One region of the Psychrobacillus sp. FSL K6-2836 genome, then DNA from elsewhere that is predicted to be linked to it. Evidence: riboswitches for the same ligand, from Rfam matches in the RefSeq annotation. Region 1 holds a riboswitch; each other region holds the start of a gene.

Region 1 (8,171 bases):
GGCATTTCAAAGAAATAAAATTGCCGTAATAGGCGCTGGTTATACGGGGGCAACCGTAGCATTAATGGCTGCACAAAAAGAGTTAGGAGACATCGTGCTAGTAGATATCCCAGAGCTAGAAAACCCCGCCAAAGGGAAAGCACTTGATATATTGGAAACAGGACCAGTTCAGCGTTTTAATTCGAAGATTATTGGGACTTCGAATTATGAAGATATAAAAGAAGCCGACATGGTCATTATTACAGCTGGAATTGCAAGAAAACCAGGCATGAGTAGAGATGATCTTGTAAGTACAAATGCTAAGATAATGAGAGCTGTCTCCGAACAAGTGAAAAAGTACGCACCAAATAGCTATGTTCTCATATTAAGCAATCCGGTGGATGCCATGACTTACGTTTGCTATAAGACAACTGGATTTCCGAAAAATAGAGTAATTGGTCAGTCTGGGGTATTAGATACAGCACGTTTTAATACATTTGTTGCGGAGGAACTAAATATTTCGGTGGAAGATATATCGGGCTTTGTATTAGGTGGTCATGGTGATGATATGGTCCCACTCGTTCGCTATTCGTATGCAGGAGGAATTCCATTAGAAAAGATTATTCCGAAAGATAGATTAGATGCAATAGTAGAACGGACAAGAAAAGGGGGAGGCGAAATTGTTTCTCTTCTTGGCAATGGGAGTGCCTATTATGCCCCAGCGGCAGCACTGGTAGAAATGGCCGAAGCGATTATTCGAGACAAAAAACGAATACTACCCTCTATTGCTTATTTAGAGGGAGAATATGGCTATAAGAATTTGTATTTAGGTGTACCAACCGTAATTGGAGGAGACGGAGTAGAAAGTATTATTGAACTTCCATTAACGAATGAAGAGAAACAAGCTCTAGATAAATCAGTAGAATCTGTACAATCTGTTCTAGAAATATGTAACATTTAAAAGCATTCCTATAGAAGGGAATGCTTTTTTTGAAACCATCTTATCTTTTTGTTCGTAAAGATGAATGAAAGGATGTTGGAGATGAAGCATATTTACGAAAAAACAGCCAAATATACAAAGTTTGGATCGATACTTTTAGTAGCAATATACATAGTTTTACTTATAGTTTTTAGAGATGTCATGTGGAAGGACTTTGAAAATCATTTTGCCATTGGTTTTGCGTTATTTGTTTTGTATAGCTCATCTTTTTTCTTTCAACATGCATCAGAAAAGTTGCCGGATGAGAAGAAAATAGACAGCGATTATTACTCAGCTGATTTTCCGGTTCAAGAACTCAATTTTCAACGAGATGTTTCACTAATCCCTCAAACTTATTTAGTATCCAGTACAGGTGAACGCTTATATAAAATCAACCCTACTGAAGAACAGCCTCTTCGAAGGAAACTATCGACATTAAATATTTTTAAAACGGGTATGTTCTTTCCAATTACTTATCAATTAAAAACAATGGACGAGAAGTTAGTTTCTAAATTCACCATTAAAAATAGGCTGAAATTTTTAGAAATAAAGGTGTGTGACCATAATAATCTGCATGTAACTACTATTGTTCTGCCATCAATGTCCATAAAAAATAGAGCTATTGTATTTGATGCAAATAACGAAAAGTTGCTTCAAATGGAAGCTAAAAGTATGTATGGAGATATTGATGTGAATGACTTAGACGGCCATAGATTAGCTAAGTATCGGTTTGGAATATTTCTATATGCTACGCATCCCGCCTTTGAAGTGCAGGCGATGAATATTCATGTATCGCTTGCCCATAATTTGACGCATACAGAAAGACTTACTTTTACAGCGTTGTTTTACTACTGGACAGCCAGTCAATAAAAAGCGAGCAAGTTCATATAGAATTTGCTCGTTTTTTCATATACCAGAAACAATATAAAAATGTAGTGTAACACTGGATTCTTGGTACTTGAGTAAATGTATAATACTGTGATTTCCGTTTCAGGTGGACGCGTTCCGCAGGGTGAGCGATGAACCATCACCGACGCTCCGCGTTCGCTTGTGCTGGTTCATCTGTCTCACTCATCCTGCCGGAGTCGCCACCTTCCACTGCAATCAATTAATGTTTAGTACTTCACTAGAAGATTTAGCATAGGTTATTAATTAGAAGATAAGATTGGTCAAATTATAGAGAGTGATCAAATTATTTGCAATATCTTTTGAATTAGAAATGCGATTATCCAATGTTAGTAGAAGAAAGTAGATTTTCTTTTATACTAGTGGAAATAAAAAAAGCAGTAAGTGTTTAAAGAAGCGAAATAGCGAACGAAATTGCATCTTCGGGGCCTGCACGATGCGGGTCAGGCAGTCGTTGCGAAATGTTTCTTTATTTTGCGACGAGCTTTGCGCAGGAGCACCACGATGTCGCGTACTTAGACTGTCATCCCCTATATGAATAGGAAAGTAGCATCTCTAAAAATTCACTCGGTAATAATATAGCGACAATTCTGTCCAAAGCACTTCGGAAACTCTAGAAATAGGTTTTGAACGTAAAGGACCGGGAGTTTTTTGCCCGGTTTTTCTTTATATTAATCTTTAAACAAGTTAAACCATCCCTTGTATTTGAACCAACCAAGCATTGAAACAGCAATGAGAGCGATAGCGCCCAACACTACAAAATAACTATATTTCCACTCAAGCTCGGGCATGTTCTTGAAGTTCATTCCATATACTCCCACGATAAACGTTAAGGGGATAAAAACGGTTGATACAATCGTTAGTATCATCATAATACGGTTCATCCGACTAGAATTTATCGACATATGACTATCCCGGATATCGGCGGTAAGTTCCCGGTTCGATTCAATCATCTCTGTCAGTCGTATTAAATGATCGTAAATATCTGCAAAGTAGGTGTGCTCTGTTTGTTGTAAATTCATTCGTTCTGAATTTAAAATTCGATAAAGTAAATCTCTCATAGGAATAACTGTACGTCTTAATCGGAGTAAATCGCCTCGAAGATCAAACACCAAATCCATCGAAAAATGGCGCATATCATAAGTGAGCTTGTCTTCTACAGCATTTAAGTAGTCTTCAATTTTGTAGACAATCGGAAAATAGGCGTCCACCACTTTATCGACAATATGATAAGTTGCATGGATAGCACCTCTACCCCAGCCTTGTGGATTCTGTTTAATACGCTCTCGTGCTTGCTCCATTTCATGCATTGGATGGAAATGAAAGGACACTACATAATCTTGACCAACAAACATGTCTAACTCTTCTGCCTCTAATGTTTCCTCGTTAAACGTATGCAAAACAAAGAAGTTGTATCCTTCATAATAATCCACCTTAGGGCGTTGCAGTCTTTGTAAGCAGTCTTCAATAGCGAGTGGGTGAAAATGAAAAAAAGAACTAAGTATAAGTTCCTCTTCCTTGGAGGGTTCTCCGATATCAATCCAGTACCATTCAAACTTATTTTGTTTTATATCCTCTAAAGGAAAGTCACTTACTATTTCATGATCAGTCGTTATACCGATTGTTCGAATCATTGGAATCACTCACTTTCATCACAATCTCTTTTCTTATTATCTCATAGTCTCCCTGTTATAATGAATCTAAAACAAAGGAGAGTTATTATGGAAAAGAATAATTATGAAGCTTTAATCCCTAATCGTATATTTGTAGGAGGAGTAGATGGTGTCGAACCTTTATTAGCAAATGAGCATATAGATGTTATTTTCGATTTAAGGGTTTCGTCTAACAATCATCCTGCAGAAAGTTTAAAGGTACATCAACCAATTTTGGATGGACAAAGCCAACAGGATGATTCTATAAAGGCTACTGTTCATGAAGTTGTTCAAGCATATAATGAAGGCAAAAATATCTACTTTCACTGTACTTCAGGAGGGGGAAGAGCCGGGACAATGGCAGTTGCTACTCTAATGGAGTTAAATCTAGCAGAAACAGTAGAGGAAGCTGTGGGAAAAGCCAAAGCAATCCGATCAAAGATAAACCTAAAAGAAGACCAGCGCGAGTCTTTAAAAAGAATATATTCTAAATAAATTGAAAATTACTGTTGACTTATATAATTTCTATTCGTATACTAGGTATTAATCAAATAAAACAACTTTCTTATCAAGAGAGGTGGAGGGACTTGGCCCTATGATACCTCAGCAACAGGCAATTTTGTACTGTGCTAATTCCAGAAGCGTTAGCTTGAAGATAAGAAGAGAATAATCACTGGTGACGTGTAAACCTCTTCTTGTTTCTAAGAAGGGGTTTTATTTGATTTAAACTATAAAAATAGGAGGAGAAATCAAGTATGTCATCGGAATTATTAAAAGCCTTCAACACATTAAAAGAAAAGCAGTGGGTAGATTTAACACACATATTCGGAGCTGATTCACCACATTTTTCAGCTTTTAAGGCAGCTGAAATAGAAACATTATTTAATCATGACGATGGATTCTTTGCACAAAGCTTTCAATTTGCGGGACAATATGGCACACATATAGACGCACCTATTCATTTTGTGAGAGATACGCGTTACTTAGAAGAACTCGAATTGAAAGAACTCGTATTACCATTAGTCGTCATTGATCAGTCAAAAGAAGCGGCTGAAGATAATGATTTCACTTTATCCGTGGAGGATATTTTCACATTTGAAAAAGCACACGGAAAAATCGAAGAAGGCTCATTTGTCGCACTTCGAACTGATTGGAGTAAACGTTGGCCTGACGAAAAAGCATTTAACAATAAAGACGAAGATGGTAATAACCATGCACCAGGTTGGGGATTGGAAGCATTAAAGTTTTTATTTCAAGAAAGAAAGATTAAGGCTATTGGACATGAAACATTTGACACTGACTCAAGTGTGGATTATCTAAAAAATGGTGTATTACACGGGGAATATTATGTGCTTGAACAAGATACTTATCAAATAGAGTTATTAACGAACTTAGATAAGCTCCCTGCAAAAGGAGCCATTATATTCAACATCGTTCCGAAGCCGGAGAAAGCCTCTGGATTCCCAGTTCGATCATTTGCGATTTTACCATAAAAGGAGAGAGATAAATTGACAGTTAAAACAGCTATTCAGGCACCATTCAGAGCGGACCATGTAGGGAGTTTGTTAAGACCAGAAAGTTTACTGACAGCAAGAAAAAAGTATAAGGAGGGAACTATTACAAGAGAAAAGTTAAAAGAAGTAGAAACAAAAGAAATCCATCGAATAGTTGATAAACAAATTGAGGTGGGTCTAGAGCTTGTGACGGACGGAGAATTTCGTCGTGACTGGTGGCATTTAGACTTCTTAGAACATTTGAATGGGTTTGAAGGATATGTACCGGAAAAAGGATATAAATTTGAAGGGATAGAAACTGAAAAATATGAAGTTCGCAATACTAGTAAGATCTCTTTCAACCCAAATCATCCATTTATTCAAGACTTTATTGATTTTAATGAGATTGTAGCTGGTCGAGCAGTTGCCAAACAAACTATTCCAAGTCCTAACCAATTGTTCCACCCTGGAATCCGAGACGAAAATATCTACCCAAATGTAGAAGACTTTGCCAAAGATATCATTGTAGCTTATCAAGAAACTATTCAAGCCTTTTATGCAGCTGGGGTTAGATATCTACAAATCGATGATGTTTATATTGCGGGTCTATCTTCCCCAGACATTCCGTATAAAGAAGGGGAAAGAGAATACTTAATCGATCTTGCTCTTCGTGTCGTAAATGGCATTCTAGAAAATAAACCTGAAGATTTAGTAATCACAACGCATCTTTGCCGCGGAAATTATCAATCAACTTGGGCTTTCGGTGGAAGCTATGCTTTAATAGCCCCAACGTTGTTTGCAAAAGAAAAAGTAGATGGGTTTTTCTTGGAATATGATGATGATCGTTCAGGGGATTTCCAGCCACTCGAATATATTCCAAACGGCGGAGCAAAAGTAGTGCTAGGTATTTTCACTTCTAAAACTGGTGAATTAGAAAACAAAGAAAATATCCTTTCTCGTATTGAAGAGGCAACTCAATATGTTCCGCTTGAGCAGCTGAGTATCAGCCCACAATGCGGCTTTGCTTCCACTCATCATGGGAATAAGCTTACCGAAGAACAACAATGGGAAAAACTAAAATACATCGTTGATATCTCAAAAGAAGTTTGGGGCTAATCTGTGTAACATTTCGACTACCTTCCATACTCATTTGTAGAAGACTGTAGACGAGTAAAATATAACTTTCTTTCTCGCATCTCATTTGATAATGGGAAAGAAAGTAACTAATTAAGATAACTAAAATGCCAAGGGAATAAAAGAACCCTTGGCATTTTAGTTATTTTTTTATTTTCATTTTTTTTGCTTCTGCTTTTAATGCCTTCAAAAGAGAAAAAATCATAAGCAGCATGACAAATGAAAACGGTAAGGCGGCAATAATTATTGTATTTTGCAATGCATCCAATCCATTAACGGATAACAATATAATTGCGATAATAGATAATAAAAATCCCCAAGCGAGTTTCACTTTGTTCGGTGGTGTCAGTGATCCATGGGTCGATTGCATACCAAGAACGAAAGTGGCAGAATCTGCAGATGTAATGAAAAATGAAGCAATCAATATGACAGCAAAAATAGAAACAAAAGTGGAAAGAGGCATCAAATTGAACATTTCAAAAATAGTCAAATCAATAGATACTTGGGCTAAGTCTGCAATCCCTCTCTTTTGAAAGTCAATTGCCGTCGTACCAAAAGCCGAGAACCAAATTGCTCCTAGTAAAGTAGGTGCTACAAGGACACCAGTAACAAACTCGCGAATCGTACGACCTTTAGATACTCGGGCTATGAACATACTTACAAATGGTGCCCAAGAAATCCACCAGGCCCAATAGAAGATTGTCCAATTTTCGAGCCATTCTCGATTGTGGATATTTAATGGAGATGTACGGAAACTCATTTGTACAATATTTCCTAAATAGCCACCAAAAGAATCCGTAAACATATCGAAAATCAGCAAGGTAGGTCCAAGAATAATGACAAAACCAAGTAAAGCAAGAGCTAATATTAAATTGGTGTTGGACAAATATTTTATCCCTTTACTTAGTCCAGACCAAGCGGATGCCATGAATAGGACGGTCACAACCGCAATTATAATGACTTGAGATGTGATCCCAATTTTGAAACCGAACAAGAAGTTTAAGCCTGCGTTAATTTGAACAGCTCCAAAACCAAGAGAAGTAGCAACTCCAAATGCTGTAGCAAAGACAGCGAGTACATCTACGAGAGTACCCCATGGTCCTTCCATCTTTTTGCCGAAAATAGGTTTTAATGTTGAAGAGACTAAGCCAGGTTCTCCCATACGGAATTGGAAGAATGCAAGTGATAGCGCAACAACCCCATACATTGCCCAAACGTGGAATCCCCAGTGGAAGAAAGTTTGGCGCAGGGACTCTTTAAAAGCCGCACTAGTATTTGGCTCTGCTGTCGCAGGATCGATAGCATAATGCGATAAAGGTTCAGCTGCCCCATAAAAGACAAGCCCAATCCCCATACCAGCAGAAAATAGCATAGCAATCCAAGTAATAGTTGAAAACTGTGGACGATCCGTATCTTTTCCAAGACGGATTTTTCCGTATGGACCAAAGATGAAGAAGATGCTTAATACTAACATAAACGTCATAAGTAACATGTAGTACCAACCAAATGACGAAGCAACAAAAGTCTTAATAGTCGTAGTAATAGCTTCAAAACTTGCCGGTGCTAAAGCTCCGTATCCGACAGCTAAAACTATTAAACTCATGGTAATATAAAATACCTTTGATAATTTTCTCATGTTTCCCCCTACATTTTTAAAGTTAAACCGTTAACTATACTAATAAAATATTATGGAATCAACCAATACACTTATACTTAGTTCCTTTAAGTATTTCCATATTAGATGATATTGAAACTTCCTTTTCTTAAATGAAAGCTTCGAAAGCTATTTTTATTTTTTTCAAATGGTGATATTTGTCTAGTTTGCTTCCTGTCCTCTTGCATTTACTAATAGTAGTGCAAGAAGGAGGTGAATTAACAATGAATCAACATCGTCAACCCTGTTCCTGTAATTCCTGTCACCAAACGCAGTGGCATCAACCAGCTGCGCAACCAGTTGTTTGTCCTCCACAATACCGAGTGCGTGATTCGTTCTTACCAAGAATGCAACCTGTTATCCATCCAATTGTA
Region 2 (8,171 bases), 730 kb from region 1:
CCAGATGCAAAAATGACAGTGGCTTCGGGAGTAACATGGGGTGGTCAAGGAAATACATTTTCATCGGGAGTATCTTCTTTGTCAACCGGAAGCGATGTTTTACATGGTTTTCTCCCATCCGATGAAATGTTAAAGGAATTAACAAAGAAAAAATGGTATCACAAAAATAGCTATGCGGTTATTCAATGGATTCATACGCCTCTGAGGAAACCACCAGTATTAACTCCTTTTTTATACGTGATTTAATTCATAATAAAAAAGGAGATAAAAAAATGAAAAATAATAGCTTAAAAATATTTTGGTCTTTACTTGGTATATGGACGTTTCTTTTGATGACACCGACATTTGTGGCTGCGGAGGATCATGACTCCAATATGTCTATGTCAATCGATATAAACTTATTGAGTGAAAGCCCTGAAAATGCCGAAATTCTAGATGTGGAAGTCAGTGACTTGCTTGGAATTGATAATGTCGATGTGAAGATTCCAAACAGTGAAGCAAATACAGACGAATTAGCAAGTGTTTCTATTACTGATGAAGAGATTGGTTATATAGATGCGGATGTGTTAACTACTACTGAAACATCAGAATCGAATGAACAAGCTGTTGCAGATATAGCAGCAGAAGAATTACTCGGTAAAGATGAAGTAGATGTAGAAGTACTAAAGCATAAAGAGAATGACTGGAAAGACTCCCATTCAAACGAATCGTCAGTAGCAGATATAGCAGTAGAAGAATTAATCGGTACAGATGAAGTAAATGTAGAAGTACTGAAGCATAAAGAAAACGACTGGAAAGACTCCCATTCAAACGAATCTTCAGTGGTAGATATAGCAGTAGAAGAATTACTCGGTACAGATAAGGTTGACGCAGAAGTACTAAAGCATAAAGAGAACGACTGGAAAGACTCCCATTCAAACGAATCGTCAGTGGTAAATATAGTAGCAGAAGATTTACTCGGTACAGATGGGGTTGACGCAGAAGTACTGAAGCATAAAGAAAACGACTGGAAAGACTCTCATTCAAACGAATCGTCAGTGGCAGATATAGCAGTAGAAGAATTACTCGGTACAGATGAAGTAAATGTAGAAATACTGGCACAAAAAAAAGACGCTTCAATGAATGGTTCATCTAATAATGAATCAGTTGCTCAAGCGACTATTGATAATTTAATTACAACTGATCAAATTGAGTTGAATGTCCTTAAGAGTGATGAATCAATGCATGATCAAAGCCAAATGGAAGAACAACAAGCAGTACATTTTGAGATTAATGATCTTCCGCTGCTTGAAACATTACATGTAGGTGTATTGGAGAATAAATCCATCGAAGAGTCAACTCTTCTACAAGATGCCTCCGCTTTAGTTACTGTGGGGCTAGGCGACGACTCATCTTCAACTACTAGTTCACTTTTAGATGAAGTGGAGATAAATGTGTTACAAAATAGCCAATCTTCGAGTAATAATTTCGAAGCAGAAAAGTCTGCTGTTGTAGGACTTGAACTAGCTGATACAAACTTAGGTGATTTTTCCACATATGTTTTATTGTCTGAGTCCACAGTGGACAATGGAGATATGATGAATAATAGTGGTTTAGTAGAGGTTAATTCTGATGATTTAGCCATACTTGAGGATGTTCATCTAGGTGTAGTCGATAAACATGAAGAAGGGGACGGACAAAATAGTTTATTTTCCGAGGGGTTTATACAGTTAGATATTTTGTCAGATTTTACGGATGAAATAGAAGTAGATATTCTAACGAATGACGAGCTTACAACTAATAGTGAAGCTTACCAAAATGAAAAAACTATATCTATTGGTTTAATAAATGATCTAGCCGGAGAAACAAATATCGATATTCTTCCAACAGAAAGCTATGTAACGGCTGCTTTCGATAACCCAATACTTCCACTGGAAGATGGTGAAGAAGTAGTGGAGGATAACGGATTGGATGGAGCAGAGGAAGGTAATAACGAAGAAGGTACCCCAGTTACCAATGGGGATGGAAGTATTATCGAAACGCAAAATCCGTCTACAGATGAAGAAATTATTGTCGTAGATAGTGAGAGTTCAGAATCAAAAGATACGATGATAGAAAAACCTACTTTAACAGAAAGTGATGAAAGTGTGACTGAGGAAGATATGTCTGGTATCGGTGCCAATTTCAATAATAGTGACGGCAACTTTTTCACTGGTTCTTCCTTACCACAAACTGGAGGTTTTTTTACAGGAGTAATGTTGTTAATTATAGCTTTGAGTTTATTAGGTAGTGGTTGGACTATACGTAAACTTGCATAAAGGAGACCTACAAATGACGAAAAAAAGTGTAGGGAATATATTAATGATCATTGGATGTGTCTTACTCGTCATTGTTAGTTATGGAATGATTGAAAATAAAACACACCAAAAAGAATTGATTGAATCCTTTAAAGCTATAAAAACGGAAGCTGCATTAGCTTCAAATGAAGGAACGGAGAAAGCGACAACCATAAAGGATTCTGCGGATATAAGCATCTTGAGAATACCTTCTATCCAATTGGAATCTCCTGTTATAGAAGGCACAACTTCCACTAAGCTAAATCGTGCACTTGGAATGATAGCGAATCTGGATGCACCAGGTACTCCAAATGGGAGTACAGCTATTGCTGGACACCAGTCACATCAGTTTGGACATTTTTTTAATCGTCTGAATGAATTACAAATAGGGGATAGACTTGAATTAGAAACAAGTACAGACCTATTAGTCTATGAAGTATTTGATATTCAAATAGTTAAACCAAACAATGTGGAAGTATTGAGTCGTCAAGAAGGAATATCTATGTTATCGCTCGTGACCTGTTATCCAGAAAGGTCTAATAAATATCGTCTAGTGGTACAAGCAAAGCAGCAAGAAATATAAACTAAATCATCAATCTAAAAGTGTGCACCCGATTTCAACTGGATGCACACTTTTAGTTTTTTGAATCTCCTTATTTCCAAACATCCTTAGCGATTTGAATAACATGCTGAACTTTCGACCATTGTTCTTCCTCGGTTAAAAGATTTCCCTCTTCAGTAGATGAGAAACCACATTGTGGACTTAAGCAAAGCTGTTCAAGAGGGACATATTTAGTAGCTTCATTAATTCTATTTTTGGTAAGATCCGCATCTTCTAAATCCCCGTGTTTGGACGTGATTAACCCTAATACAATAAAAAGATCAGAACGATTAATGTGACGAAGTGGTTCGAATCCGCCAGAACGTTCGTCATCAAACTCTAAGAATAGGCCGTCTACATCTAATCCTGCAAAAATAGTTTCCGAAACTAGCTCATAGCTTCCACTTGTAATATACGTAGATTTAAAATTACCACGGCAAATATGCATAGTCACAAGCAAGTCTTCAGGGCGTTTAGAGATAGATTCATTAATAGCGCGTGCAGATAATGCTAATGTCTCTTCCAGTTCTAGTTCCTTTTCTTTTAAGGAAGCAATTCCTTCCTCAGAAAAAGTAGTAGCCCATGAAGTATCATCAATTTGAAGATAACGGCAGCCTTCATCATAAAGTGCTTGAATCACACCTTGATATGCAACGACTAAATCGTTAAACAATTCATCCTGACTCGAATAAACGCCTTCCTCAATAGTTGCTCGGTAAAATAACATATTTGGACTAGGTATAGTAAATTTTGCTACAGCATCACCAGCAATACCTTGAAGAAACTTAAAGTGTTCAATCATATAGTGAGTGCTAAATCCAATTTTCCCAGTTACTTTAATACCGTGTGCTCTAGTTTGCACACCTTTAAACGTTAATCCTTTATCTGTATCATAAAATTCTATCCCGTCAAATCCACCAAGGAAATCGAAATGCCACCATTTACGTCTAAACTCTCCATCCGTAACAGACAGAAGTCCAATTTCCTTTTGTTTTGCTACTAGTTTCGTAATTTCTTCGTCTTCTATTTGTTTTAATTGATCAGTAGTTATTTCATTATTTTCAAATTGTTGTCGAGCTTCTTTTAAGCGAGCTGGTCGTAAAAAGCTTCCAACGTGATCTGCTTTAAATGGTGTATTTACAACTAATCGTTTTGACATTTAAATTCCTACCTTCTCATTTTGTTTGGATGCAATTGTTAATGCTTGCTCAAAGTCTGCTATTAAATCATCTACATTCTCTAATCCAACTGAAAAACGTAGTAAACCATCCGTTATTCCACGTTTTTCTCGTTCGGCTTTAGGCATTGCAGCATGAGACATTTGAGCTGGATGTGAGAGAATTGATTCTACTCCGCCAAGACTTACGGCAAATACAGGGATTTTGACACTTTCTACAAATGCCTTTGCAATGGATCTATTCGGTAAACGGAAGGAAAGGACTGCCCCAGCACTACTCGATTGCTTGTTATGCATTTCATATCCTGGATGAGTGGAAAGACCAGGGAAAAAGACTTTCTCTACTAAATCATGTCCATTTAGATAGTTTGCAATTTTTTGCGCAGAATGAGCGGATTTCTCAAAACGCACACTTAATGTTTTGATGCCTTGGATTAAAGAAAATGAATCCTGTGCTCCTAAAATAGCACCGAATGAGTTTTGGATAAATGCCAAACGTTTACCTAAATCCTCGTCTCGTGTAACCGCAAGTCCTGCAATGATATCGCTATGTCCAGATAAAAATTTGGTGGCACTATGTAAGACGACATCAACTCCTAAGTCAAGTGGACGCTGATAAATCGGTGTCATAAATGTATTGTCTAAAAAGGTTAAACAATCATTAGATTTCGCAAGATCCACAACAGCAGAGATATCTGTAATACCTAAGCATGGATTAGAGGGAGTTTCGATATAAATTAATTTTGTATTTGGCTGAATGGCACTTGCGATGGCTTCGACATTCGTAAAATCTACAAAAGTATGCTCGATACCAAAACGCGGCAATACCTCAGTAACAAAACGGAAAGTACCACCGTATACATCTTCTGTTATTACGATATGATCGCCTGATGACAAAAGCATAAAAGCAGAAGAAATAGCTGCGATTCCTGAAGCAAATGCCAGTCCTCTAGTGCCCCCCTCTAATTCTGCAATCGTTTTTTCCAGTGCATCCCTCGTAGGATTTCCCGATCGACTATAGTCATAAGGTCCAAAATCATCAAAGCCTCCTTGATGGAAAGTGGAGGATAAATAGATAGGAACATTGACAGCTCCAGTTTTTATTTCTGAGTCTCCCCGAGTAGATGCCACGATTAGGGTAGTTTCTAACGATTCTTTATAGCTGCTCATTAGTTAGCCACCTCACTTTCTAAAGTATTGAATACCTGTTTCAAATCCGCTATTAAATCATCTGCTTCCTCGATTCCTACAGAGAATCGGAGCAGGCTACTGTCAACTCCACGTGCATTGCGTTCTTCCTCTGGGATATCCGCATGTGTTTGTGTAGTAGGATATGTGATGAAGCTTTCCACACCACCAAGACTTTCAGCAAATACAATTAGTTTCAGACTCTCTAGGAAAGGAGCAACCCATTCACTTTTTTGCAAACGGAAGGAAAGCATACCACCTATACCAGGATACAGAACATCCTTAATTGAATGCTCATTCTTCAAAAAAGCTGCAATCTTTTTTGCATTTGTGTCATGCTGCTTCATACGAAGATGAAGTGTTTTTAATCCTCTTATTAATAACCAAGAATCGAAAGGAGAAAGAACAGCGCCTGCAGCATTATGGTTGGTTTGCAATTGTTCACTAAGTTCAGTACCTTTTGTGACTACAAGTCCCGCAAGTACATCGTTATGACCTCCAATATATTTTGTGCCACTATGGATGACAATATGGGCACCCAATTCAATAGGTCGCTGTAAATAAGGGGTTAAGAATGTATTGTCTACGATCAACAATAATTTATGCTTTTTTGCTACATCTGCAAATAGTTGTATATCGATTTCTTGCATCAAAGGGTTTGTTGGTGTTTCTATAAACAAAGCTTTTGTATTTTCATTAATTAAAGCATTTACTTCTTCAGCTGATTCAAACTTTGCATATGAAGTACGAATATTGTAGGAATCTGCATACTGGTTAAATAATCGATACGTCCCACCGTACAAATCTTCAGGAGCAATAATCTCATCTCCCGAACGAAAAAGGGATAAAACTAATTGTATTGCCGCCATGCCGGAACTACAGGCAAAGCCAGCATCTCCACCCTCTAATTTAGCAATTCCTTCCTCTAAAATAGCGCGTGTCGGGTTCTTAGTTCGCGTGTAGTCGTATCCTGTAGATTGACCGATTCCATTATGTATATATGCTGTTGATAAATATATAGGCGGGTTTACAGCGCCGGTTTTCTCATCACTATGATTTCCTAATTGCACCAACTGTGTATCAATACTGTTCTTTGACATAAATATTCATCCTTTACAATTAAAATAAAAAAAGAGGATTCTCTAATAAGAAGAGAACCCTCGGGTAAATATCGAAGTTTGTCTTCTTATCTTCAAGACGTCACACGTCTATTGGAGTTAGCACCATACCTCGACTTGGCTGGTTGCTGAGACATCTTCGGGCCAATCCCTCCGTCTCTCTGGATAAGAAAAAATATATGAAATTATCAAAATTTTAAATTTAAATAAGCTTAACACGTAGTAGGTATTAATACAATACGCTTTTTGTTTAATATTATGACCAAAGTGTCAAAATTAAAACAATTACACCGAGTATTAAAGATATCCACCCTACTACTAACTTGTGAGAATAAGCTAAAGCTACTAGCCCTAAAAGAACTGCTCCAGCACCTAACCAAAGCGGAGCATAAAAGAAACCTAGCACCCCTAAGACTATGCCTAATAAACCGACCCATAAACCTGTAGAAGAATTCAACATCCACACCTCCCATCCTATAATGTAGGAACCCCAAGGTATAGCGTCCCTCCACATATTATATGAAGGGAATAGGGAGGGGGTATAAACAATCTGCTGAATGATTGCAGAGTTGAGTGGTGTCACCGTAGATATTTTGCACTTTTTCGAAATTCCAACATGACAAGCCTCTCAAAAAAATAATTCTTTCCAAAGCCCTCGAAAACGGTAGAAACAGGTTTTAAACTTAAAGTAGGCATGAGCTTTCAGAAAGTCCTTTATTGTAATAAACAAAATACTATAATGTTGGTTAGGATTTGTTATACAAACCAGATATGGATACTAAATTACTTTTGATTGAAACTGCTACAACCCTTTTTCAGCAAAAAGGCTACAAAACTGAAGGACTCAATGAAATTTTAAAAGCCTGTAATGTTACAAAAGAAACCCTTTACCATCACTTTCCAAATGGCAAAGACGAACACTTGATTACTTGTTTACATGCATAAAAAGAAGATGTACAACTGAAGATGCCATAATATCAATGATTGATACGTTAATTCGTAGTTTTGAACGGTACTATTACGAGCTATACATTACGCGAATCGCAAGATCAGTCACGAGAATCGCAATATCATATAGTCAAATCGCAAGAAGCCCCTCAGGAATCGCAAGTTGGGCACCAATTTTTACTGAATCGCAAGTTAGAGCCTCCGAATCGCAAGGTCAGTCACGAAAATCGCAAGATCATATAGCCAAATCGCAAGAAGCCCCTCAGGAATCGCAAGTTGGGCACCAATTTTTAATGAATCGCAGACACCGTTATGATTGCAGCACCCACGGCTCTAATTAGCATGGAAATATAAGGGAATGCATATTCGCCAGTCAATATCAATATTAAAAAAACGACTTTCCGTTCAAAAGGGAATGGAAAGTCGACTTTTTTGTATTGAATATGTGTTACAAACTTAGACACATTTTTATGGCTTATTGGACGCAACCATCAGTAGTTATAGGCACAAAGGAATGCGTATGCGCAACTTTCAGATGTATGTCCGCAACATTTAGCACAGTATGCGCAATCTTCAGATGAATATCCGCAACGTTTAACACAGTATGCGCAACAAATTAGTTATGCGCAACCTTCATTTGGTTACACGCAACATAGGAATGCGTATGCGCAACTTTCAGATGTATGTCCGCAACATTTAGCACAGTATGCGCAATCTTCAGATGTATATCCGCAACGTTTAGCACAGTATGCGCAACAAATTAGTTATGCGCAACCTTCATTTGGTTACACGCAACATTGGAATACGTATGCGCAACTTTCAGA
Region 3 (8,171 bases), 230 kb from region 1:
CATCTTTTAATACATACATTCCATCCAAACGTGCTCCGATGTTTTCATTAGATAATTGAATATGAATATCTTTTAGAATTTCTATTTCTTGTTTGTTTACTGTTCGCTTCAATAAAACAATAAAATCAATATCGCTCTTTCCCTGTTCAAAAGCCCCTAATGCAGTAGATCCATAAATATAGACCCCTTCCATTAAATCCTTTGAGAAATATGTATTCAATAAATGCAAAAAAGCTTGCATTAATTGATGTACCTCCTGTGGTAATGATTGCTTCATGATTCACTCCCCTATCGCTCCATGCTCAAAATGTATCCTGTGATATAAAAGAGCTTGCACTACTGCACAAACTCTTCTTTTAATAAGGAGCAAATTGCCGCATCACAAAAATGTCCTTTTTCAAACGCTGCTTTTCGCAAAGTACCTTCATATACAAAGTCTGCTTTTTCTAATGTTTTTTGTGATGCTATATTTTCAGGATCAAAGAGTGCTTCAATTCGATTTAACTCCATCGTCTCGAAACCGAAACGTAAAACGGGCTGCAAAACCTCTGTCATAACCCCTTTTTTCCAAAACTCTGGAGTCACTTCAAAACCAATCTCTGCTTTAAAATGTTCCTTCTCCCAATTGTGATAACCACAGCTACCAATAATTTCATTGTCTTCCTTTGTAGCAATCCCCCAGCGAAACCCCTCTTTTTTATGGTATCGCTTTTGCCAATTTTCTATTAACATTTTCGCTTCCTTTATGTCCTTAAACGTATTCAAATCATAATACTTTGTGACCTCATCTTGTGAAAAATAATGAAATACTTCCTTTGCGTCACTGGCTTCAATCGGTCGCAATAAAAATCGTTCTGTTTCCAATCTTGGAAATCTCTTTTTATGATTATCATAAAGAAGTAAAACTACAAATTGAGCAATAGCTATTAATCCTGCTAAAATACTTAAAAAGATACTGACCCAAATATGGTTCGCAATTTCTCCGTTTCCAATAGGTCCTACTCTCGGCTGATACATAGAATAGATTCCCCAGGCATTACCAGATAGAATAGCGAGACCTCCCAATAATAATATCCACTTTCCCATTCAACGACCTCCGTAATAGCTTCATTCGTTATATACTACCGAAAATCCTTGTTGTAATGAGATGCATTTTGTATTTATATTTTCTTTTCCACGCTTAATCCCTCTATAAATTCCGAAATACTCATTTCACCTAAAACACCTACTTTGTGTTTCCGAACAGAAACTGCATTATTTTCCTTTTCTTCATCACCTATAATGAGCATATAAGGATGCTTTTGCATAGCTGCTTCCCGAATTTTCAAGCCAATTTTTTCTACCCGATTGTCTATCTCCACTCGATACCCCTTCTGCACAAGTTGTTGTTTTATACTCTCTGCATACTCGCTATGTGCATCTGAAATTGGCAGTACTTTAACTTGAATCGGCGATAACCACAGTGGAAAACTACCTTGAAAATGCTCTAAAAGAATAGCTATAAAGCGTTCAATGGAGCCGAAAATTGCTCGATGGATCATAATCGGTTGTTGTAATTGATTGTCTTCGTCGATATACCTGCAGCCAAACTTCTCAGGCATTTGAAAGTCGAGCTGAACAGTTCCACATTGCCAGCTACGCCCCAAGGCATCTAATATATGAAAATCAATTTTCGGACCATAAAATGCCCCATCCCCCTCATTTACCTGGTATTCTACCTGCTTATGCTGAAGAACTGTTTCAAGCGCATGCTCCGCTTGATCCCAAGCCTCAGCTGAACCCATATAATTTTCTGGTCGAGTGGATAGCTCTACCTTATAACTAAAGCCAAATTCTGAGTAAAATTCATCTACAAGGTCTAGCACCTTAGCTATTTCACTTTCAACCTGCTCCTCCAAAACAAATAGATGAGCATCATCCTGAGTGAATGCCCTAACACGCAATAATCCATTCAACGATCCAGAAAGCTCATGGCGATGTACTAATCCAAGTTCTGCATATCTAATCGGTAGCTCTCGGTAGCTTCTTCGCTTACTGTTAAAAATTAATACTGCTCCTGGGCAATTCATTGGTTTAATCGCATATTTTTGATCATCTACATCTGCAAAGTACATATTCTCATGATAGTGATCCCAATGTCCTGATTTTTCCCAAAGCTCCTGCTTCATCATAATGGGAGTTTTAATCTCTTGGTAGCCTGCTCGTTGATGCTTCTCTCTCCACAGATTTTCAAGTATATTTCGCAATATCATCCCTTTTGGTAGATAAAACGGCATTCCTGGTGCTTCCTCCATCGACATAAATAGCTCTAATTGCTGCCCTAAATTTTGATGACTTACTCTTTCTTCTGCTTTCACTGACATATAAACTCCTCCTTATTTTTGATAAAAAAAACAATAAAAAAACCACACCCATCCCTGGTAAAGGGACGAGTGTGGTCGTGGTTCCACCCTAATTTGCAACACAAAAAGCAGTTGCGCTCATATAAGATAACGGTTTCCCGATTATGGATAATTACATAAATGCGTTCACCATAATTGCTCCAAGGTGGTAAATCATTTGTTTTTCTTTAGGGGCTTTCAGTCGGTGACCCCATTCTCTGATAAGAAAATATAAAATGATCCATGTCCTTTTCTTCGCTTGAATATTAAAATACAAAAAGACCACACTCATCCCGGTAAAGGGACGAGTGTGGTCGTGGTTCCACCCTAATTTGCAACATCAAAAAGATGCTTGCGCTCATACAAGATAACGGTTTCCCGATTATGGATAATTACATATATGTGTTCACCATAATTGCTCCAAGGTGGTAAATCATTCACTTTTCTTTAAGGGCTTTCAGTCGGTGACCCTATTCTCTGATAAGAAAATTTAAAATGATTCATGTCCTTTTCTTCGCTTGTTACTTTTATTTTTCTTAGTATATGCAACAAAATTCAAATAGTCAACATTACTTTTTTATTTTTTTGTATTGTTTCGCTTCGCCATTTGCTGTAACGGATCCCAAACACCATTAAACGGAGGAGCATATGCAAGATCAAGATCCAATAACTCAGAAAAGGTCATTCGATGATGAAGGGCGGTTGCTAATACATCAATTCTTTTATCTACACCATTTCCTCCAATAATTTGACCACCTAATAGCTGTTTACCTTCCTTACGAAAAATCAATTTTATATGCATCGTTTCCTTTCCAGGATAATAACCTGCGATGTCCGTAGCTTCCTGAACGTGCACATCATATGAAATACCAAGCTGCTCTGCTTCTTTCTCAGACAAGCCAGTTTTTCCAAGCGCCAAATCAAAAAATTTCATGATGGATGTGCCAACTATTCCTTTAAACTCAGTCATTCGACCAATCATATTTAATCCTGCCATTCTACCTTGTTTATTTGCAGTTGTTCCTAAAGGGATATAATCATTCAGTTGTTTAATACGATGAAAATGAGTTGCACAATCTCCTGCTGCATAAATACTTTCCACATTCGTTTCTAAATGATTATTTACTACAATTGCTCCATTTGGATGCATTTGAATGCCAGTTTCCTCTAGAAATTCAGTTGTCGGTTTAACCCCAACAGCTACCAATACTAAGTCAGTAGGATAGCTTCCTTTATCTGTTATTATCCTATTTACTCGAGTATCTCCCGTTAATGATTGGACTTCCTCATTTAATAATACTTCCACGCTATTAGCCTTTGCATGTTCATGTATTAAACATGCTACATCGCCATCAAATATGCCTGCAAGCTGATTGCCTCTTTGAATAATGCGTACCTTTTTCCCAATACTCACAAAGTTTTCGGCCATTTCTAATCCGATATATCCTCCACCAATAATAGTAACCTGTTGAACATTTTCTAAATCAGCAATAATCGCCTCTGTATTTGGAATCGTTTTAATCGTATGAATCCCTAATAAATGACTACCATCCCATTCAGGAATTACTGGGGTAGCGCCTGTTGCTATTAGTAATCGATCATAATTTAATATGAAGTTATCTCTCGTTTGCAGTATGTTCCCTGACACTGTTTTATTTATCGGATCGACATTCGTCACTTCGTATCCTGTTTTTGCATCAATACCATATTTACTTCGGAACATTTCAACACTTCGAGCTATGACATCTGTTGAAGAAGGTACATGCTTTCCAACTACATAGGGTAAGCCACACTGCCCATAGGAATAGATATGCCCTTTTTCCAACGTTGTAATTTGAGCACCTGGATCGTTACGTACAATTTCCATTGCTGCACTCATCCCTGCTGCATCCCCACCGATTATTACGTAGTGCATGAAATTTTCCTCCTTTGACTTTCCTTATTACTCTTTCTATTTCCTGAGACAACTTTCCTTCCAGTATTAGTGAATAGTTACTTTTGTTATACACTATATTTTTTTGTGTTCCTCGGGAATAGATAATTATATTAATATCGTATTCTATGTAAAAAGGCATGCCCTATAGGACATGCCCGATTTAAAAGTATTTTATACTACTCGATTCCAGAAACGATGCGTAGCAATAGCTTTCAAGAAACTATCCACAAAGCTCTTTCCAGTTTCTTTGCAGAGAACGCCGGCTTGACCAGTAAAGTGAAGATTATCGACTAGTTGTTCTCCACTAAATGTAGCACCGATCGGCTTGAAATGTGCATAGGCTTCCTTGATGAAATATGAAGCCTCTTTTTCAAACATAGCTGTTTTACCATGCGAGCTTGCTACATACACTGCATCAAACAATACAGAATCAGCAGTTAAGAATGTATGGTCTACCGGTAGTAGCGTCCCATCTGCTCCAGTAACTGATCCATGATGATCACTCACTATTTCCGGCATTGTTCCTTCTGCTTTTAAGTCTGCAAGAATCATAGCTAAATCCTCGTCAAACCCTTCTCCCACTAACACAGCAATTTTACGTGTTTGGGCTTTCATAATGGTATTTAATTGACTAAGTGCTGGGGAAGATTTTGTATTATTAGAAGTACTTACGCCTTGCACTACTAGTCCTAAATTTTCTGCTACCTTACTCGCTAAGTCAAAATCTACATGTGCAAACATTTCCAGTACTTGTTGACGAACGGTCAATTCTTTACATTTACCAAGCTCGAAGCTGAATGCACTAATAATATGTTCTTTTTCTGGATCACTCATGCTATTCCAAAATAACGTAGCTTGTGAGAAATGATCTTTAAAGCTCTCACTTCGAGCTCGAACTTTACGAGCATCTATCTTTTCCTGATAATGCGTATACCCGCCTTCCGCTTCACTAACAGGTGCTGGGGTATTTCCAGCAAGAGAGTTTTTATGGTAGCTCACTCTTCCTACATTAATCGATTGCCTACCATATCCATCACGTTGGTTGTTATGGAATGGGCAAACAGGTCTGTTTATCGGTAGTTCATGAAAATTAGGTCCACCAAGACGGATTAATTGTGTATCTGTATAGGAGAACAATCGCCCCTGAAGTAGCGGATCATTTGAGAAATCTATTCCTGGTACAACACTTCCTGGATGAAATGCAACTTGCTCTGTTTCGGCAAATACATTATCTACGTTACGATTTAATGTCATCTTCCCTAAAATTTTCACCGGAATTTCTTCCTCGGGCCATAGTTTAGTTGGGTCTAAAATATCAAAATCAAATTTAAATTCATCTTCCTCTGCAATTAGTTGGACCCCAAATTCATACTCTGGATAGTCACCATTATCAATCGCATCATATAGGTCACGACGATGGAAATCCGGATCTTTCCCATTTAGCTTTTGTGCTTCATCCCATACAACCGAATGGGTACCCAGTAAAGGTTTCCAATGAAATTTCACAAAATGGGATTTACCTGCCTCGTTTATGAATCGGTATGTATTTACACCGAACCCTTCCATCATGCGGAAACTACGTGGAATCGCACGATCCGACATAGCCCACATTATCATATGCGCCGTTTCCTGATTGTTGGCAACAAAATCCCAGAACGTATCATGAGCAGTAGCTGCTTGTGGTATTTCATTGTGTGGTTCTGGTTTCAAGGCATGGACCAGGTCCGGGAATTTAATAGCATCTTGAATGAAAAAGACCGGAATATTATTTCCTACTAAATCATAATTCCCTTCTTCGGTATAAAACTTCGTCGCAAATCCTCTAGCATCCCGCGCTAACTCACCAGAACCACGTGATCCTGCCACAGTAGAAAATCTTACAAATACAGGAGTCTTTGTACCAGGTGTTTGTAAGAATTTCGCTTTTGTAAATTCACTCGCTGATTCGTATAGCTCAAACTCTCCATGAGCCGCATATCCTCTAGCATGCACTACACGTTCTGGAATTCGCTCATGATCAAAATGCGTCATCTTTTCACGGAAATGAAAATCTTCTATCAAAGTGGGTCCTCGTTCTCCTGCTTTTAAAGAAAATTCATCCTCAGATATTTTTAGACCCTGATTCGTAGTCATAGCTTGACCTTGATCATCCACACGGAATTCTTCTAATTGTTCATTTTTGTTGTTTCCATTTACTTTCTTATCCAAGCTATCTCCTCCTCTATTTTTATCTTCTCTTTTTTATTACCCTGTATGAACTTTCAAAAACCCTTTAAATAAAATCTATTATCAATTCCGATTAAATTTATCGGAATTGCTATTGACTTCATCTAGATGAAGTAGTAAGATTGTTTCAACAACTCCATACTACTTATTAAGAGAAGCTTAGGGACTGGTCCGATGATGCTTCAGCAACCGCCAAATCAATGGTATGGTGCTACTTCCAGCAAGAAACTTGAGAGATAAGTGCACAAAACTACTTACTCTTTTCGTTCTGGGAAGGGTTTTTTATTTCCCTTAATACCTACTTAACTAATATGAATAATAAAAATTAAAGGAGACGACAACTTTGAATAACCTGTACATCAAAACGGAAAAACAGCAACTATGGATCAAACGTTTATATGAGTTAGAAGATAAATTTAAAAGTAAATCCGCTGAAATTGATGAGCAATCTATTTTTCCAAAAGAAAACGTGGAGGATTTGATCAAGCTTGGATATGCAAGCCTTACTCTACCCGAATCATATGGCGGTAATGGATTTTCTGTCTACGATATGGTTCTTTTACAAGAAACACTTGCTAGCTTTGATGCCAATACGGCTTTATCTGTAGGTTGGAGCTTAGGTGTTGTTGGTGAACTATTCGAAAACAAACTTTGGACGAAGGAGAAACTAGACTTTTTTGCAGCAGAAGTATTAAATGGTGCACTCGTAAATCGTTCCGTTAGTGAAGCTCAAACCGGAAGTCCAACACGGGGGGGTAGACCTGGAACTACTGCCATAAAAAACGGAGATTCTTGGGTATTAAATGGACGTAAAATATACACGACCGCTTCCCCAGTACTTTCCTATTTTTTAACATCTGCTTGGATTGAGGAAAAAGAAAGAGTCGGTTTCTTCCTTATTCCTCGTAATACAGAAGGTCTTTCCATTGAAGAAACCTGGGATGTTGTATCCATGCGCGGAACTAGTAGTAATGACTTAGTACTAAATAACGTAATCGTTCATGAGTCGTATTTGGTAGAGCTCCCTGAATTCGCTAATGGCGGGAAGATAAATGGTTGGTTGCTACATATACCTGCGACCTATCTCGGGATCGCTCAGGCAGCAAGAGACTACGCAGTACATTTTGCGAATACACATTCACCGAATAGCCTGAATGGACCTATAGCACAGCTGCCAAATGTTCAGCAGCTCATTGGAGAAATAGATTTAGAACTTACGAAGGCTAGATTAGTCATTTACGGAGTTGCCTCTGCCTATGACAATGAGTCTACAAAAGAACTACTATCCAACGAAGTAAGCGTAGCGAAGCATATTGTTACTAATTCAGCTATCACTATTGTCGATAAGGCGATGCGTTTAGTTGGCGCCAAAAGTTTGCAGAGAACAAATCCACTACAACGTTATTACCGCGATGTCCGAGCAGGACTCCATAATCCTCCTATGGATGATATGACGATTAAAAAACTGGCACTTTCAGCTTTAGAAGAAGTAAAAGTGAAACTTCAATCAGTGGTCCCACGCTGATTGTTAACGGAACTCAGGCAAATTACGCCGCATCGTGCGGCAATGCCTGAGTGGCCAACATCCTGTTGGCTCGAGGCTCGCAGGATGCGAGTCACATAGACGA
Region 4 (8,171 bases), 2.3 Mb from region 1:
AAAATACTGTCACTGGAATTGCGACTGGAATCTCCTCCATTGTAGGAGTTTTAACAAGCTTCGTGTTAGCAATTGTAACGGTTCCGTTTATAGTATTTTATCTATTAAAAGATGGAGAAAAACTACCTAACTATGTCATGAAGCTATTTCCACCAAGAATGCGGGATGATCTTCGAGAGGTATTTACTGGTATAGATAGACAAATCAGTTCTTATATTCAAGGTCAAATACTCGTATCTATGTGTATCGGTCTAATGATTTATATTGGATTTGCCATTATTCAAATGCCGTATGCGCTTTTACTCGGAGTTATAGCAATGGTTACAAGTGTTGTACCTTATTTGGGTCCAGTTATTGCTATTACACCAGCAGCTATCATTGCGTTAGTAACTTCTCCATTATTGCTTGTAGGATTAGCAATCGTTTGGACAATTGTACAATTAATAGAAGGCAAGTTTATATCTCCACAAATTATGGGTAAATCATTACATGTTCACCCGATTACAATAATTTTTGTCCTTATTACAGCTGGTTCCTTATTTGGAGTTCCAGGAGTTATTTTAGGGATTCCAGGATATGCGATTTTAAAAGTTATCGTTTCCCACTTCTATACATTGTTTAAAAAACGGTATAATAAGTTTGAACCAGTTATTGAAAATCATTATGAGTATACAAATCACAAGGTGGATTGAGAGTAATGGCGAAGAAATTTGAATCTTCCATAAAAGTAAAATCTATAAAGATAGACACGATTGTTGACCATCCTTATATTGAACATGGTATTAATCTATCGGGTACTATATATATAGAAGGAGTGCACGATGAATCGGTTGAAAATATTAAATTAGAGGTATTTAAACTAACTAATAGTGAAAATCCCAAAATCGTATCGAAACATTCTATAGAGTTGGTAGGAGCAGCTGCATCCAAAGACATGCAAATGATACCTTTTGAGATTATGCCAGATGAAAGATGGATTCCAGAAAAAAACGAGGAAGTAACAAAACTCATTTTAAGAACGACCGTGTTATTCGAAAATGGATCTGAGTATAACGATGAAGACGAGATATATTTTGATATTGAGGAATGAAATTTGAAACTCCAGCATCGTGCTGGAGTTTTTTTCTATTAAAAAATGAAATTGCGATATCTAGTAGTTCACTTACTTTTATAAAACGTTTACTTGTGAAACGGAAAATTTGCCTATTTCCCATGCTTACAATAAAAAATATGTAGTATAAACACTTAAAGGTTGTGCATTCTAATAATAAATTGGGAGGCAACTAACGATGAATAAAAAATTGTTTTCAATACTAATTATTTCATTTTTCATACTTACAGCATGTGGATCCCAGAGGGAATCCAATGAACCAGCAAACCCAGAGACACAATTAAATGGACAAGATAAAGAAGTTCCTAACACTGGGAATGAAGAAGTAAACGAAGAAAATGATGTAGGAGTTCCAAAAATAGATGGTTTCAATGACCCGACTATTGAAAAACCAGCTGAAAATAACGATTGAATTGTATGAATAGTTATGCTATTATTTATTTAACTAATTTGAACGGAGGTGAAGAAAGAATGAAAAACGCTATGAATGCACAATTATTTATGTTGGAATTTTTATCCACTTCTTGTGCAATTACTCATGAAAATGGTAGCAACGGGACAGGTCTGTCTATTTTTAGCCATTTCCATAGTAATATCCATAGCTGAGAAGTCATTCTTTCGGATCCAACAAGGTAGCGAAAAGACTGTGCTTTTTAGACAGTCTTTTTTTGTTGCGAAAAAAGACTCGCTTCCAGCTTATAAAGAAACGAAGGGAAGCGTTCATAATGATATGTACAATACAAAATATAACTAAAATGCTCGGAGGAAATACAATTTTTGAAGAATTGTCGCTAGAGATTAAAACGGGAGATAGATTAGCCATTGTTGGTCGAAATGGAACTGGTAAAACTACTTTATTCAAATTGTTGGCCGGTATTGAAAGCCCTGACGAAGGATCTATTCACTTTAAGAAAGGTACATCAATCGGTTATCTGGCTCAAATACCAACTTATTCAGAAGAGGTAACTGGTCTTGATGTTCTCCATTTTGCTTTTCAAAGTATTGCTGAGCTGCTAAAAAAAATGATCCAAATGGAACAACAAATGGCAACTCTAGAGTCTGGGGAGATGGAACGTCTTCTCCAACAATACGGAGAAATTCAAGAACAATTCACGCTTTTAGGCGGTTATACAATGGATTCTGAAATTGAAAAAGTGGTGCAAGGTCTTCAGCTTTCGGGATTTGTTAATCAGTCTTTTACTAATTTAAGTGGTGGGGAACAGACGAAAATAATGCTAGGGAAGATACTGCTGTCGAATCCAGATATTTTACTGTTGGATGAACCAACCAATCATCTAGATTTATTTGCTGTAGAATGGCTGGAACAATATTTGATTGGCTATTCTGGAACTGTTGTTATCATTGCGCATGACCGTTATTTCTTAGATAAGGTTGTGACCAAGATTGCTGATCTAGAGGAAGGAGAGCTTTCTCTTTATCATGGAAATTATTCTTCGTATACTTTAGAAAAAGAAGCTAGATTAATGCGTGAGTTCCAGGAGTATGAGGAACAGCAGAAAAAGATCAAAAAAATGAAAGAAGCAATAAGACGTCTAAGACAGTGGGCAAATGAAGCGGTGCCACCAAATCCAAAGCTATTTCGCCAGGCACGTAACATGGAAAGAGCTTTAGAACGAATGGTGAAAGTGAGAAAACCATTAATCGATCCGAAAAAAATGGAGCTTTCATTTGAATTCGCATCTAGAAGTGGTAAAGAAGTAGTCATGATGAAAAATGTTCATAAATCATTTGGTGATAAGGTCTTATTAGAAAATGCACAGCTTAATCTTTACTGGAAGGATCGAGTTGCTATTGTCGGTCGAAACGGTTCAGGAAAATCCACCATATTAAATATATTGAGGGGTGAGATACCTATTGATAACGGAGAAGCTAGGCTCGGTAGTAATGTCCGTGTAGGTTATTTATCCCAGCATTTCGAAATTCAGGATCCGAAGGCTAGACTAATTGATGTATTTCGAGGTGAACTGAATATGTTTGAGGGTGATGCACGACATATTCTCGCAAGGTTTATGTTTTATGGACCTGATGTATTCAAAAGAATAGGTGATTTAAGTGGAGGAGAGCGAATGAGGCTTCGTTTGGCACAACTCATGCATCAGGATATAAATCTACTGATACTCGATGAACCGACGAACCACTTGGATATCGATTCGAGAGAAGTACTAGAGGATGCTTTAGCGGATTTTGATGGAACTATATTGGCTGTGTCACATGACCGATATTTTTTAAATAAACTATTTCCGAAAACTGCTTGGTTGGAGCAGGGACAGCTAACTACTTTTGAGGGACCATATGAGTGGGCAAGAATAAAGTGGGGAGAAATTCAATCTAAGCAAGAAATTGGTGAGATAATAGCGGAAAAAGTAAAGATCGTACAACCTACGAAAAAACAGGATAAAGAACAAAAGATCGAAGATAAGATTTCAGCAATAGAAGAAGAAATTTCCATTTTAAAAGAAAAAATGGAGATAGAAAGTGACTGGGAAATATATGAAAAGCTATTGGAATCTATCCGGTCAAACGAACAAAAATTAGAAATTTTAATGATGGAATGGTTGGAGTATGAAGGATGATAACTATTCCGAAACTCAAACTTAATATCTAAAATCCTATAATGTTATATTAACATTCTCATATATTGAACCGATATTATAGTATAAATATACTTATATATGAAATATTCATATCGGGGCATATTCAATACTTGCAGAAAGAAGTTGTAACATGAGGAAATCTATTAAGTGGAAAATAATTGTTGCTGTAATGGCTTTAATTATTATAAGTATGGCACCATTAATAACAATTAGTACGAGCACTATAAGCGAAAAGACGAAGAAAGATTTAATTGATCAAAGCCATGTTATAGTTGATGAGATGTCGACTACCATTCAGAATTATTTAGCTGTATATGAAAAAGGTCTTCTACAATTATCCACTTCCAATGAAATTGTAGATTTTCAAAATAGCGCTAAAGCGACTGATCACATGTTAGCCAATCAATTAGAGAAACAATTAGATATTAGATTTAATGAATTTGTTTCTTTATATGACGCTGTGGCTTCTGTGTATATAGCTCTACCAGATAAATCGATCGAAATAATTCCGGAATCAGACCTTGGAGCAGGTTTTGATCCTACTTCAAGGGAATGGTATATAAACGCTGTTTCAAACTAAGATAGTTTTAGCTGGTCAAGACCTTTTGTAGATGCTGCTACCGGGGAATATGCTATTTCTGGTGCAAAAGCAGTTATTAAAGATGGTAAAGTGGTCGGTGTGCTTGCTATTGACATTCTACTATCGAAGTTAACAGAAACAATAGCAAACAATGATTTAGGCTATGGTGGCTATCCGATTATTGTGGATGCGGATGGGAACGCTATCGTTCATCCAACTTTATTTGGTGAAAATCTATCCGAGTATTCATCCGTTGAAACGATGATTTCTAACTCCACTGATAATGGAGAGATAACTGACGTAAATGACGGTACTATTACTATATTTAGCTCATTACCAGGATTAGATTGGAAACTAGGGGCTGTTTACGAGGAAAGTAAGATAAATCAAACTGCAGACAGCATTCGTACATTGCTTATCACTATTGTATTATCTATTGAGGCATTGATATTTATTGTCTTATATTTCATCATCAGTCGTATTTTAAAACCAATCGAACAGCTAAAAAAGTTGATGGATTTTATTGCTGATGGAGATTTAACGGTTCAAGCAAATATAAAAACCAAGGATGAAATTGGTCAGTTAGCAATAAACTTTAACAAAATGGCTACAAATATGAATGAAATTATTCAAGTAGTAAAACAGTCGGCTAATAACGTGCAGTCGAATTCTGAAAGTTTAAGTGCAGTAGCGGAAGAAACAAATGCTTCTGCGGAACAAGTATCTTTAGCTGTTAGTGAAATCGCAGAAGGTGCCTCCAAATCCGCAGAAGATGCTGGAGAAGTAACGGAGAGTTCAGTTCACTTAAGTGAACAAATCAATCTTATCAATGAAAAATCAGTAATGATGACGGAGATAGCTACAAAAGCAAACACCATGAATACAAATGGACAAAAGCAAATGAGTGAATTGAAAACATCCTTTCATAGCTGGGAATCTAATCTTACTTCTATGTCTACGTTGTTTACTACTTTAGAAGTTAAAGTAAAAGCGATTAGTAGTGTTATGGAAACTATTATGGAAATCTCTGCACAAACGAATCTGCTCGCATTGAATGCAAGTATTGAAGCAGCTCGTGCAGGGGAGCATGGAAAAGGATTTGCAGTTGTGGCAGATGAAGTACGAAAACTTGCAGAGCAATCTGCAAAAGCAACAGAGGTAGTAAAACATACTATTACAGAACTACAAAGTGAATCCCATATTGTGGGGGAACAAATGGCAAACACCATTAAAACGTTCCAAAAACAAGGGTCTATTGTAACCGATACGGAAGTGACATTCAGTGAAATATCTTTGCTGATGAATAGTTTGCGAACTTCCATTGATACAGTGTCAGCAGAAATCGAACAGATTTCCAACTATAAGGATCAAGTCGTAGATACAATTCAAGTGATGGCCGCAACTTCGGAGCAAACTGCTGCGGCATGTGAAGAAGTGAGTGCATCATCCGATGAACAGCTTCGAGCAATCCAATCAGTAGCGGAAGCGTCTGAGACCTTAACGGAGCTTAGCGATAAACTAGCTGATGCAGTGAATCGTTTTAAAGTTTAAAAGAGGTTGAATTATTTGAAAACAAATGTTAATATTCTCTAATGAAGAACAATATAATTTAATAACTCTTATCAAGAGAAGCTGAGGGACATGGCCCGTTGAAGCTTCAGCAACCTCTGATCTGTCAGAAAGGTGCTAACTCCTACAAGATAATTTCTTGAAAGATAAGAATCGAGAGCAAAAAGTTCACCCTCTTTTCTTATTAATAGGAAAGAGGGTTTTTGAATTTAGAGGAGGAGAACTACTTGCCAATAAATATACCTAAACAATTGCCAGCAGCTGAACATCTTAAAAAAGAGAAGATATTTATCATGGATACTGATCGAGCAATAACCCAAGATATACGCCCATTAAATATAATTATCTTGAATCTTATGCCAGAAAAAGAGAAAACCGAGCTTCAATTGCTGCGTTTATTGGGAAATACATCTTTACAAGTAAATGTGACATTTTTACATATGGCAACCCATGATTCAAAAAATGTTAGTAAAACTCATTTGGATACTTTCTATACGACGTTTAAGGAGATCGAACATCGAAGATATGATGGTATGATCATCACTGGTGCCCCAATTGAACATCTACCATTTGAACACGTTAATTATTGGAGCGAGATGACTGAAATAATGGATTGGACCAAAACGCATGTGACTTCTGTTCTGCATATTTGTTGGGGGGCGCAGGCAGCACTTTATCATCATTACGGTATCGGTAAATATGACCTGCCGAAAAAATGTTTTGGAGTGTTTAGTCATCGGTTATCCGATCCAACCGTACAGTTAGTTCGAGGATTTAATGATGAATTTTACGCGCCAGTGTCACGTTACACAACCGTGTCCTACGACGAGATTAAACAAGATTCACGATTGACATTGCTTTCCAATTCAGAAGATGCAGGTGTTTTCCTAGTAATATCGATGGATAAAAAGCATATTATGATTACCGGTCACTTAGAATATGATGCAACTACACTTTCTGACGAATATCAAAGAGATATCGAAAAAGGTGTGGAAATCGATGTGCCAGAAAACTATTTTCTGAATGATGATCCAACACAAAAACCATTGAATTTATGGCGCTCACATACACATCTGCTTTTTTCCAATTGGTTGAATTATTATGTGTACCAAGAAACTCCATATGAATGGGAATGACTTTGAAAGGTCAGCTTAGTTATTCATGACGAAAAAGTATCTTTTTTAACATAAAGGGAAACAGTAAGGCAAATAGAACCTTAGTGTGAGTATTGATTAATTGAAAACAAGTCCATAAAAGTCGATTTCTTATTTCATGAAATCGACTTTTTTAAGTTGTAATCCATAGGTTTAAAAATCTTGATAAAACTGATGAAGATAGTATATTTTGGGTAGATAAAGAGAAATTATCAAGACTTAACCTTGCAGAGGGAATGTGAGAAGCATTTATAATATTCGTAATTTTACAAAGAGTGAAGCTTGAACGTGAATGTGTCTAAAAGAACTAAAGAACGGGTAAAGAATACTTAGCTGAAGCAAACAGGAGGTAATCTTTATTGAAAAATCATGTTATTGGCGCATACGAAAATGAACAAGAAGCTGCTGAAGTGGTTGAAGATTTAAAAGAGAAAGGCTATACAAATGAAGAAATTTCAGTTATTGGTAAAAATATAAAAGAACTATCTGGAATCACACAGGAAGTAAAATCCTCTATTAAGGATGGAGTCATTGCTGGAGCTGTAACAGGAGGAGCAATTGGCATAGCTGGCGTGATCGCAGGGTTATCCACTGTATTGATTCCTGGATTTGGCGCTGTGTTGGCTGCAGGTCCTATTATAACAACAATTGGTGGAGCAGTTATAGGGGCCAACTCTGGTGCTGGCGGGTTAAAGCATACTCTTATGGAGATTGGAGTTCCTGATGATGAAGCCGAAAGCTATTCTAATGACGCTCAGGCTGGTAAAATTCTGGTATTTCTTCATCCCAAAGAATGAGGACGGATTGAACTTTCAGATGTTTGCATTAATAACACACAGTGATTTTACAAGAAGACTCAAATGGAAAAGTATTTTATTCTTTGAAAGTACAAAGTAAAGATTTAGTTGTTGACGGGGGTAGTGGCACAGTTGGATTCTATGATGTGTATCAATATGGAGATGTTGTGGAATCAACACCAAGGTAGGTACTACCTTATAAATTGAATCACTTAAATTATGTCTTTGACTTATTAGGAAGTCACTATAAAATGCGTTTAAAAAGAAAGAGAAGTTAATTGTCTACCTCATATAGGCAATTAACTTCTTTTGCTATCTATATACTAGTGAAAAACATAAAAGTAG

Evidence for each region. Region 1 has a riboswitch for S-adenosylmethionine ahead of MKY37_RS10980 (cyclase family protein). Riboswitches for the same ligand answer to the same signal wherever they lie in the genome.
Region 2: linked by a shared signal. The riboswitch ahead of MKY37_RS07390 (methionine biosynthesis PLP-dependent protein) and the one ahead of MKY37_RS10980 (cyclase family protein) in region 1 are both predicted to bind S-adenosylmethionine.
Region 3: linked by a shared signal. The riboswitch ahead of MKY37_RS12205 (acyl-CoA dehydrogenase family protein) and the one ahead of MKY37_RS10980 (cyclase family protein) in region 1 are both predicted to bind S-adenosylmethionine.
Region 4: linked by a shared signal. The riboswitch ahead of metA (homoserine O-acetyltransferase MetA) and the one ahead of MKY37_RS10980 (cyclase family protein) in region 1 are both predicted to bind S-adenosylmethionine.

Annotation. Positions count from the first base shown of each region.
Region 1 is NZ_JBBOOM010000001.1:2,335,539-2,343,709, forward strand. It holds gene mdh (malate dehydrogenase) at 1-940, shown strand, start outside; gene MKY37_RS10965 (hypothetical protein) at 1,001-1,828, shown strand; gene corA (magnesium/cobalt transporter CorA) at 2,536-3,498, opposite strand; gene MKY37_RS10975 (protein-tyrosine phosphatase family protein) at 3,586-4,011, shown strand; SAM riboswitch class I at 4,079-4,178, shown strand; gene MKY37_RS10980 (cyclase family protein) at 4,272-5,009, shown strand; gene MKY37_RS10985 (5-methyltetrahydropteroyltriglutamate--homocysteine S-methyltransferase) at 5,025-6,125, shown strand; gene MKY37_RS10990 (BCCT family transporter) at 6,286-7,779, opposite strand; gene MKY37_RS10995 (hypothetical protein) at 8,022-8,171, shown strand, end outside.
Region 2 is NZ_JBBOOM010000001.1:1,602,381-1,610,551, reverse strand. It holds gene MKY37_RS07415 (hypothetical protein) at 1-246, shown strand, start outside; gene MKY37_RS07410 (hypothetical protein) at 273-2,297, shown strand; gene MKY37_RS07405 (class D sortase) at 2,311-2,898, shown strand; gene MKY37_RS07400 (5-methyltetrahydropteroyltriglutamate--homocysteine S-methyltransferase) at 2,969-4,075, opposite strand; gene metC (cystathionine beta-lyase) at 4,076-5,263, opposite strand; gene MKY37_RS07390 (methionine biosynthesis PLP-dependent protein) at 5,263-6,381, opposite strand; SAM riboswitch class I at 6,465-6,571, opposite strand; gene MKY37_RS07385 (hypothetical protein) at 6,656-6,856, opposite strand; gene MKY37_RS07380 (TetR/AcrR family transcriptional regulator) at 7,171-7,344, shown strand.
Region 3 is NZ_JBBOOM010000001.1:2,567,583-2,575,753, reverse strand. It holds gene MKY37_RS12230 (aminoglycoside adenylyltransferase domain-containing protein) at 1-277, opposite strand, end outside; gene MKY37_RS12225 (GNAT family N-acetyltransferase) at 337-1,086, opposite strand; gene thrS (threonine--tRNA ligase) at 1,161-2,363, opposite strand; gene MKY37_RS12215 (FAD-dependent oxidoreductase) at 2,959-4,296, opposite strand; gene MKY37_RS12210 (catalase) at 4,489-6,525, opposite strand; SAM riboswitch class I at 6,686-6,786, shown strand; gene MKY37_RS12205 (acyl-CoA dehydrogenase family protein) at 6,887-8,068, shown strand.
Region 4 is NZ_JBBOOM010000001.1:72,485-80,655, reverse strand. It holds gene MKY37_RS00445 (AI-2E family transporter) at 1-692, shown strand, start outside; gene MKY37_RS00440 (sporulation protein) at 698-1,090, shown strand; gene MKY37_RS00435 (hypothetical protein) at 1,290-1,523, shown strand; gene MKY37_RS22345 (RAxF-45 family protein) at 1,529-1,717, shown strand; gene MKY37_RS00430 (hypothetical protein) at 1,650-1,865, shown strand; gene abc-f (ribosomal protection-like ABC-F family protein) at 1,837-3,705, shown strand; gene MKY37_RS00420 (hypothetical protein) at 3,857-4,306, shown strand; partial or broken gene MKY37_RS00415 (cache domain-containing protein) at 4,328-4,915, shown strand; gene MKY37_RS00410 (methyl-accepting chemotaxis protein) at 4,910-5,857, shown strand; SAM riboswitch class I at 5,923-6,028, shown strand; gene metA (homoserine O-acetyltransferase MetA) at 6,103-7,011, shown strand; gene MKY37_RS00400 (general stress protein) at 7,389-7,826, shown strand; gene MKY37_RS00395 (hypothetical protein) at 7,868-8,014, shown strand.